DNA from 3 places in the Bacillus sp. Marseille-Q1617 genome. Region 2 is predicted to be linked to each of the others. Evidence: riboswitches for the same ligand, from Rfam matches in the RefSeq annotation. Region 2 holds a riboswitch; each other region holds the start of a gene.
The links. A riboswitch is a leader RNA that binds a small molecule or an ion and turns the genes downstream of it on or off. The one in region 2 is predicted to bind lysine.
Positions count from the first base shown of each region.

Region 1: it holds a riboswitch for lysine, as region 2 does, so the genes downstream of both, HWX64_RS17505 (aspartate kinase) here and HWX64_RS15660 (Na+/H+ antiporter NhaC family protein) in region 2, are expected to answer to the same signal.
Region 3: it holds a riboswitch for lysine, as region 2 does, so the genes downstream of both, lysA (diaminopimelate decarboxylase) here and HWX64_RS15660 (Na+/H+ antiporter NhaC family protein) in region 2, are expected to answer to the same signal.

Region 1 is NZ_CAHJXM010000003.1:53,599-55,872, reverse strand. It holds gene HWX64_RS17505 (aspartate kinase) at 1-863, opposite strand, end outside; lysine riboswitch at 1,062-1,240, opposite strand; gene uvrC (excinuclease ABC subunit UvrC) at 1,482-2,274, opposite strand, start outside.
Region 2 is NZ_CAHJXM010000002.1:859,848-862,121, forward strand. It holds gene yunB (sporulation protein YunB) at 1-751, shown strand, start outside; lysine riboswitch at 1,180-1,362, shown strand; gene HWX64_RS15660 (Na+/H+ antiporter NhaC family protein) at 1,478-2,274, shown strand, end outside.
Region 3 is NZ_CAHJXM010000001.1:604,192-606,465, reverse strand. It holds gene lysA (diaminopimelate decarboxylase) at 1-1,072, opposite strand, end outside; lysine riboswitch at 1,191-1,366, opposite strand; gene HWX64_RS02985 (hypothetical protein) at 1,427-1,615, opposite strand; gene ahpC (alkyl hydroperoxide reductase subunit C) at 2,035-2,274, shown strand, end outside.

The sequences.
Region 1 (2,274 bases), on a different contig from region 2:
AAATGATTTTTAGCAAGGGTGGTGAATACTGATGACAAGCCTGTCAGGGCATTTCCGAGTCCAAACACAGTCACCCGTACAATTTCGTCTTCGAATGCGACACCTCTTACCACTAAATTCTGTTCCATGCTTGCTTCCTCCTCAATATACGTACCTTCCACTTTTTCAAGGCTCGATCTCACTTCTAATGGGATTTGATAATTCTTTGCAAATTCAACCGCCCGCGGATGCAGGACACCTGCACCTAAATTGGCGAGTTCCAGCATTTCATCATACGAGATGGAAGGCAGTTTTCGTGCACCTTCAATATAACGCGGGTCAGACGTATAGACGCCGTCGACGTCCGTATAAATATCACAGCGGTCAGCTTTCAACGCAGCAGCGATTGCCACAGCTGTCGTATCGGATCCCCCGCGTCCTAGTGTGGTGATTTCACCGGATGGCGTCATTCCTTGGAACCCAGCTACAATCACGACTTTTCCGCCTTGAAGCTGTGTTGTCATTTTCTCGGTATGGATATTGGTGATGCGTGCATTGCTATGAACGGATTCTGTCTCGATCCCGGCCTGCCAGCCAGTATACGAAATGGCCTCCTGACCGGCTTGCAGCAATGCCATCGTCAAGAGAGAGATTGTCACTTGTTCGCCCGTGGATAAAAGCATATCCATTTCTCTTTTGCTTGGGTGAGAAGTGATTTCCCTTGCTAAACCGACTAATGTATCAGTTGTTTTCCCCATTGCGGACACGACAACCACCACATCATTTCCCCGATTCTTCTCCTCCAAAATTCTTGACGCAACATTTTGAATTTTTTCAACAGAACCTACTGATGTTCCACCGAATTTTTGAACGATAATACTCACAGCTTCTCCTTCTTTCTCTTTGAGTGTAGAAATGGAATCTTTTTTCTGAAGAGAATCATCTGACTACTGCACAAATCCCGCTGCCGGCTGAATGATCTAAACACCTGCAGTCTCATGCCTGATAACAAAAAAAGCAATGAGACGGATATCTCATTGCTTTATGAACTTAGAGTAATAATACTGAGTCGTTCATCGGCATTGTGAGATAGCTCTCCAAGATTGATTCATCTTGACAATCCTGCATTTCTTAAACGCAGGACCAGCGGAATTAGTATGAGCCTAACACCACTTCGGCGAATCTCCCCTTTCCAGACATCTCAACAGAGCCCATACTCCTCTTTGCCTGTACTCTTGAAGCTCGCACCTCTATCACCACTATTTAAAGTGATAATGTTTTAAATTATCGATAATTATAGCACACGAAAAAAATGGAAGCAATGAGTTTTTTCAAGAATTTTTCCTTTTAATTTTTTGCTCATTTCCTGGAAAAAAGAAGAGAGGCGGAACCAAGCAAGCTTGGGACTGCCTCTCTTCTTTTTTCCGGGACTTTTCAGCTTCAGCTGAAAAGCAAGTGAAACGAACTTTCACCCGAATGAGCCAAAAATTATCCTGGGGACCCTATTCCTGCAGTTTCTCACGCAAAACCTTCGCCACTGCTTCCGGAATCCCGATATCCTGAAATTCTACCACCGTTGCTTCCTTCATCTTCTTCATGGAACCGAAATGCTTCAGAAGCTGCTTCTTCCGCTTCGGTCCGATCCCGTCGATTTCATCAAGAATGGACTGGAATGCACCCTTTCCGCGGAGCTGGCGGTGGAATGTGATGGCAAACCGGTGGACTTCGTCCTGGATCCGCTGCAGCAGGTAAAATTCCTGGCTGCGTTTTTCGAGCGGCACGATCTGCAATGGATTCCCGTATAGGAGTTCCGATGTCTGGTGTTTATCGTCCTTCGCGAGACCGCCCAAGGGTATATCAAGTCCCAATTCATTTTCCAGCACTTCACGGGCCGCTTCGATTTGGCCTTTCCCTCCGTCGATGATGATGAGGTCAGGAAGCGGGAGTCCGTCTTTCAATACTCTTGAATACCTTCTTCTCACCACTTCGCGCATGGATTCATAATCATCCGGACCTTTGACGGTCTTTATTTTGTATTTACGGTATTCTTTCTTTGCAGGCTTTCCGTCTATGAATACAATCATTGCCGACACAGGGGCCGAGCCTTGTATATTTGAGTTGTCAAAAGCTTCGATCCTGAATGGGGTGTAAATCCCCATCTGTTCGCCCAGTCTTTCGATCGCTTTGATCGTTCTCTCTTCGTCCCGCTCGATCAAGGCGAATTTCTCATCAAGCGCCTGCTTGGCATTTTTTTCCGCTAATTTCACCAGCTCTTTCTTCTTGCCTCTCTTTGGC
Region 2 (2,274 bases):
AACACACAAACCCCGAAGAGGAGGACCGCTGCCTTTTCGCCACGTGATGATCATCACCATCGTTTTCTTTATCTTTTCCACAGGGGCGGGTCTCTGGATCGTAAACCTGGGCTTGAAGCCAACCCTGCTTGCTTATGCAGAAACGCAAACGAGCAGAATCGGTACGATGGTCATCAATAAAGCGATCAACAAAAAGGTGGCAGGATCCATTGAGTTAGAGGAAATAACGGAAGAAGTCAAAAATGCAGAAGGGGAGGTGGTCTCTCTCAGTTTCAATACACAGAACATCAACCGCGTTCAGGGAGAAATCACTAATTTAGTCCAACTATATTTAAAGGAAGCTGAAAAAGGGAATATCGAAAATCTGGAATACATCACGGACATAGAAATCGACGAGGAAGGCACAAAAGCGGATGAAGGAATCGTGTATTCTGTTCCTCTTGGTCAAGCTACGAATAACGCCTTACTCGGGAACTTGGGACCTAAAGTCCCGATCAGGTTCCATTCAATTGGGGACGTGCGTTCGGACATTAAACATACAGTAGAAGAGTTCGGGATAAACAATGCCCTGGTCAAAGTCTATGTGACCCTGACCGTCAATGTCCAGATCATCATCCCGTTTGCAACCAAAACAGAAACCATCAAACAGGATGTACTCATCGCCATGGATACCGTCCACCTTGATGTACCTCAGTTCTTCAACAACAGCGGCGACGGTACATCACCATCGATTGAAATCCCGACGAATTGATTCAGGTGTTATGATATCACCATCTACTCTTTTGTATAGATACTATTATAGCTGGCTCCAGCAGTTGGTTGGAGTGCAAGACGAAGACTCCTGCGGGAGAAGTGGCCAATGTGAGACCTGTCCAGCTCCAGGGCTTAGAGGCACATGTCATAAGTCAACTCGTCCAAGAAGGCAAAGAACGCCTTCGTGGCCGATTCGCCTTATGCCACACGCCTCTGAACAAAGCCCTTCCGCTTTTCTTCCCGCAGGCGAAGCCGAGGAGGCTCACAGGTCACCCGCGAAAAGCGAAGTCTTGCACGGAAATCAACTGCGGTAATCAAGAATGGAAAAACATGTACTCGCACTTTCCCAATAAAAAAGTTGTCAAAAAAGTGATAGTTTGATATATTAAGAAAGGAAATTTTAATATCATAACCACATCATCAATCCGATGGGGTAGAGGTGCAGGGTTCAAGAGTAAGCTGTTTGAGGATGACAACTGAGACAACAGATGAAAGGGAACCTTTGCCGAAGCAGATATGTTTGTCAGAAGCATATGTGCTGGGGTTATCTTGAAGAAGGGTAACACTGTCATTATAGGGGATACTCTATGATGGGGAGCTACAGATCGTGATGGAGCACTTACATTACTCATTAAAGGTAATGATAGGATCCTCTATCATTACCTTTTTTTATTCCTCTGTCATGCAATGAGGTTCCCCCCCTATCAAATAGGAGGAGGACATTATGGAAAACACAATTTACTCAATCATCCCGCCCCTTTTAGCCATCCTGATGGTTATCTTGACGAGGCGCGTACTGCTCTCGCTGGGTGTAGGGATCATCGCTTCAGCACTTCTAATCACAGATTTCTCAATTACAGGCACTTTCAGTAAGATATGGGAAGCCGTCAAGGGCATTTTCGTTGCCGACGGTGGATTGAATACCTGGAATGTGTACATCATTTTATTCTTATTGATTCTTGGCGTCATCACCGCTTTCGTAAACATTTCCGGCGGAAGCCGCGCATTCGGTGAATGGGCGATGAAACGGGTGAAGACAAGAAGAGGCGCGCAATTATTGGCGGCTGTTTTAGGTATCATTATTTTTATTGATGACTATTTCAATGCGCTTGCGGTCGGACAGGTTGCAAGACCGATCACGGACCGTCACAAAATTTCCCGTGCGAAACTAGCTTATATCATCGATTCGACATCGGCACCGGTCTGTGTGGTATCACCGGTATCAAGCTGGGGAGCATATATCATTGGAATCATCGGCTCTATTCTTGCCACACACAGCATCACTGAATACACAGCATTTTCTGCATTCATCCAGATGATTCCTATGAATCTGTATGTTTGGGCAGCGTTATTACTAGTGTTGATCGTTGCTTATAGAGGCTTTGATTTTGGAAAGATGAAGGAACATGAAGAAAGAGCGGTGACGACAGGCAACCTTTATGACCCGGATAAAGAGATCCCGGGTGAGCTTAAGAACGATCTGCCTGTAAGCTCTAAAGGGTCGGTAGGCGATCTCGCATG
Region 3 (2,274 bases), on a different contig from region 2:
AGCACTTCCCTGCAATGCTGACAAGCTCCGTGCATTCCTCATTCGGACGGTTCGCCAGCACCGCATGATATTTCGCGCCGTACAGTGCCGGACGCAGATTATCGGTCATGCCGCCATCCACTGACACATACGTGCGCACGTCAGGGATGATTTTCTTCGACCCGACTTTGTACAGCGTGGTCCCTGCTTCCGCAACGATGCTGCGTCCTGGTTCCACCCATACTTCCGGCAGCGGATACCCATTCTCGCCGAAGCTTTCCTTCACGCAGTCCGTGATCGCTTTTACATATTCGGAGATCGGAAGCGGCTTGTCTTCTTCCGTATAACGCACCCCGAAGCCTCCCCCGATATTCAAAACCGGCAGCGTAACTTCGCATTCCAGCCTTACACTTTGAAGAAAATCGGACAGAACGGTGATTGCCTGCTGAAATCCGTCCAGCTCAAAAATCTGCGACCCGATATGGGAATGGATCCCGAGTACATTGTAATGCGGCTTGCATAGGGCGATTTGCATCGCGCGGTCGGCCTGGCCGGTCGAAATCCCGAATCCGAACTTCGAATCATCCTGCCCCGTCATGATGTAGTCATGGGTATGGGCCTCGACACCCGGCGTCACACGTAGCAGGATGTTCACCTGGTGTTCACGCTCTTTCGCCAGCTCATGCAGGAGCTCAAGCTCAAGGAAGCTGTCGACCACGAAGCAGCCAATCTCCGCATCAAGCGCCATCACCATCTCTTCTTCAGACTTATTATTCCCGTGAAAATGAATCCGTTCTGCCGGGAATCCTGCTTCGAGCGCCGTGTACAACTCCCCTCCGGACACGACGTCCAGCGACAGATTCTCCTCTTCCGCAAGGCGCACCATTTCTTTGCACATAAACGCCTTGCTCGCATATGCCACTTGGAACTCGAGCCCGCTCTCGATGAACGCCTCGCGGAACTCGCGTGCATTGCGGCGGATCATGTTCTCATCATAGACCATCAGCGGAGTTCCGTACAATGCGGTAAGCTCGCCCGTACTCATCCCGCCGATTTCCAATTGTCCTTGTACATTCGTTTCCATTGCTGTCATATTGAATCTCCTCCTGAAACCCCTCCGAAAAAAACTACACAAAAAAACCGTATGAAGCGATGCTCATACGGTTTCCTGATCAAAACGAAGAACGTTCTGAAGAATTCTGTATTAACATCTCTTCAATAGTTCTCCACAACGTGACCATTGTGACAGTCTGACACTTGTTCAATGCCAGCCCAACAGGAAACCGATAGGCTGCTTCCCGTTTCGGCGATCTGCCTTTCACTTTCCGTCCCGGGATCCATCATCCTCAGGAAAGCTACTCCTCATTCTCGCGCCTCTATTATCAGAGAGTAAGTTTATAGTTTTGTAAAGACACTATACCACCCGGGTGGAAAAATTGTCAATCTATTATGTTATATTCTTATTTTGAGCCTTATCAGGGGAAACCCCGTCGATCGTAAAGTGAATACTTTCATCGATGCATCCAAGGAGCGCTTCCTTCACATATTCCGTTAATTCCTTTTTCACGTCTTCAATCGATTCATCTAACCATCCACCCGTGACTCTGCCCTTTGAATAGAAACATATTGGATACATTCCACTCTTCTTGCCCAACAGATTTTTAAACCGTTAAAAAAGTTTATAAAACAGCCAATCTTTTATCATTTCACAGTGGATTTGAACCTATTTTTTGAAAAAGTAGTTTTCGAGCTAAAAATATATCCCCCTTTTGCTATGATTAGAGGAGCCATACCAAATAATTGTGCCGGAATCCAAATAATTGTGCCACTTGTCGATTTATCTCTATCTGACTCTAACGATTGAAGACTCTCTACATATGAAACAAAACGGAAGAACCCCTTTCTCTTTCCCCCGATAAACTACACAAAAAAATAATCCAATCTTCTTCCTTGACTTTTTCACCAGCATATATAATAATAAATATCGAATTAGAATTATTATAAACTATTAATAATTCTCAATCCCACATACTACTTTTAGGAGGAATTTACACTATGTCTTTAATCGGATCAGAAGTAAAACCATTCACAGCACAAGCATACAAAGATGGTGAGTTCATCACTGTCACTGACGAAAGCCTGAAAGGTCAATGGAGCATTTTCTGCTTCTACCCTGCAGACTTCACATTCGTATGCCCTACAGAACTTGAAGACCTTCAAAATAACTACGAAGCTCTTAAAGAGCTTGGCGTAGAAGTATATTCCGTTTCTACAGATACTCACTTTACACATAAA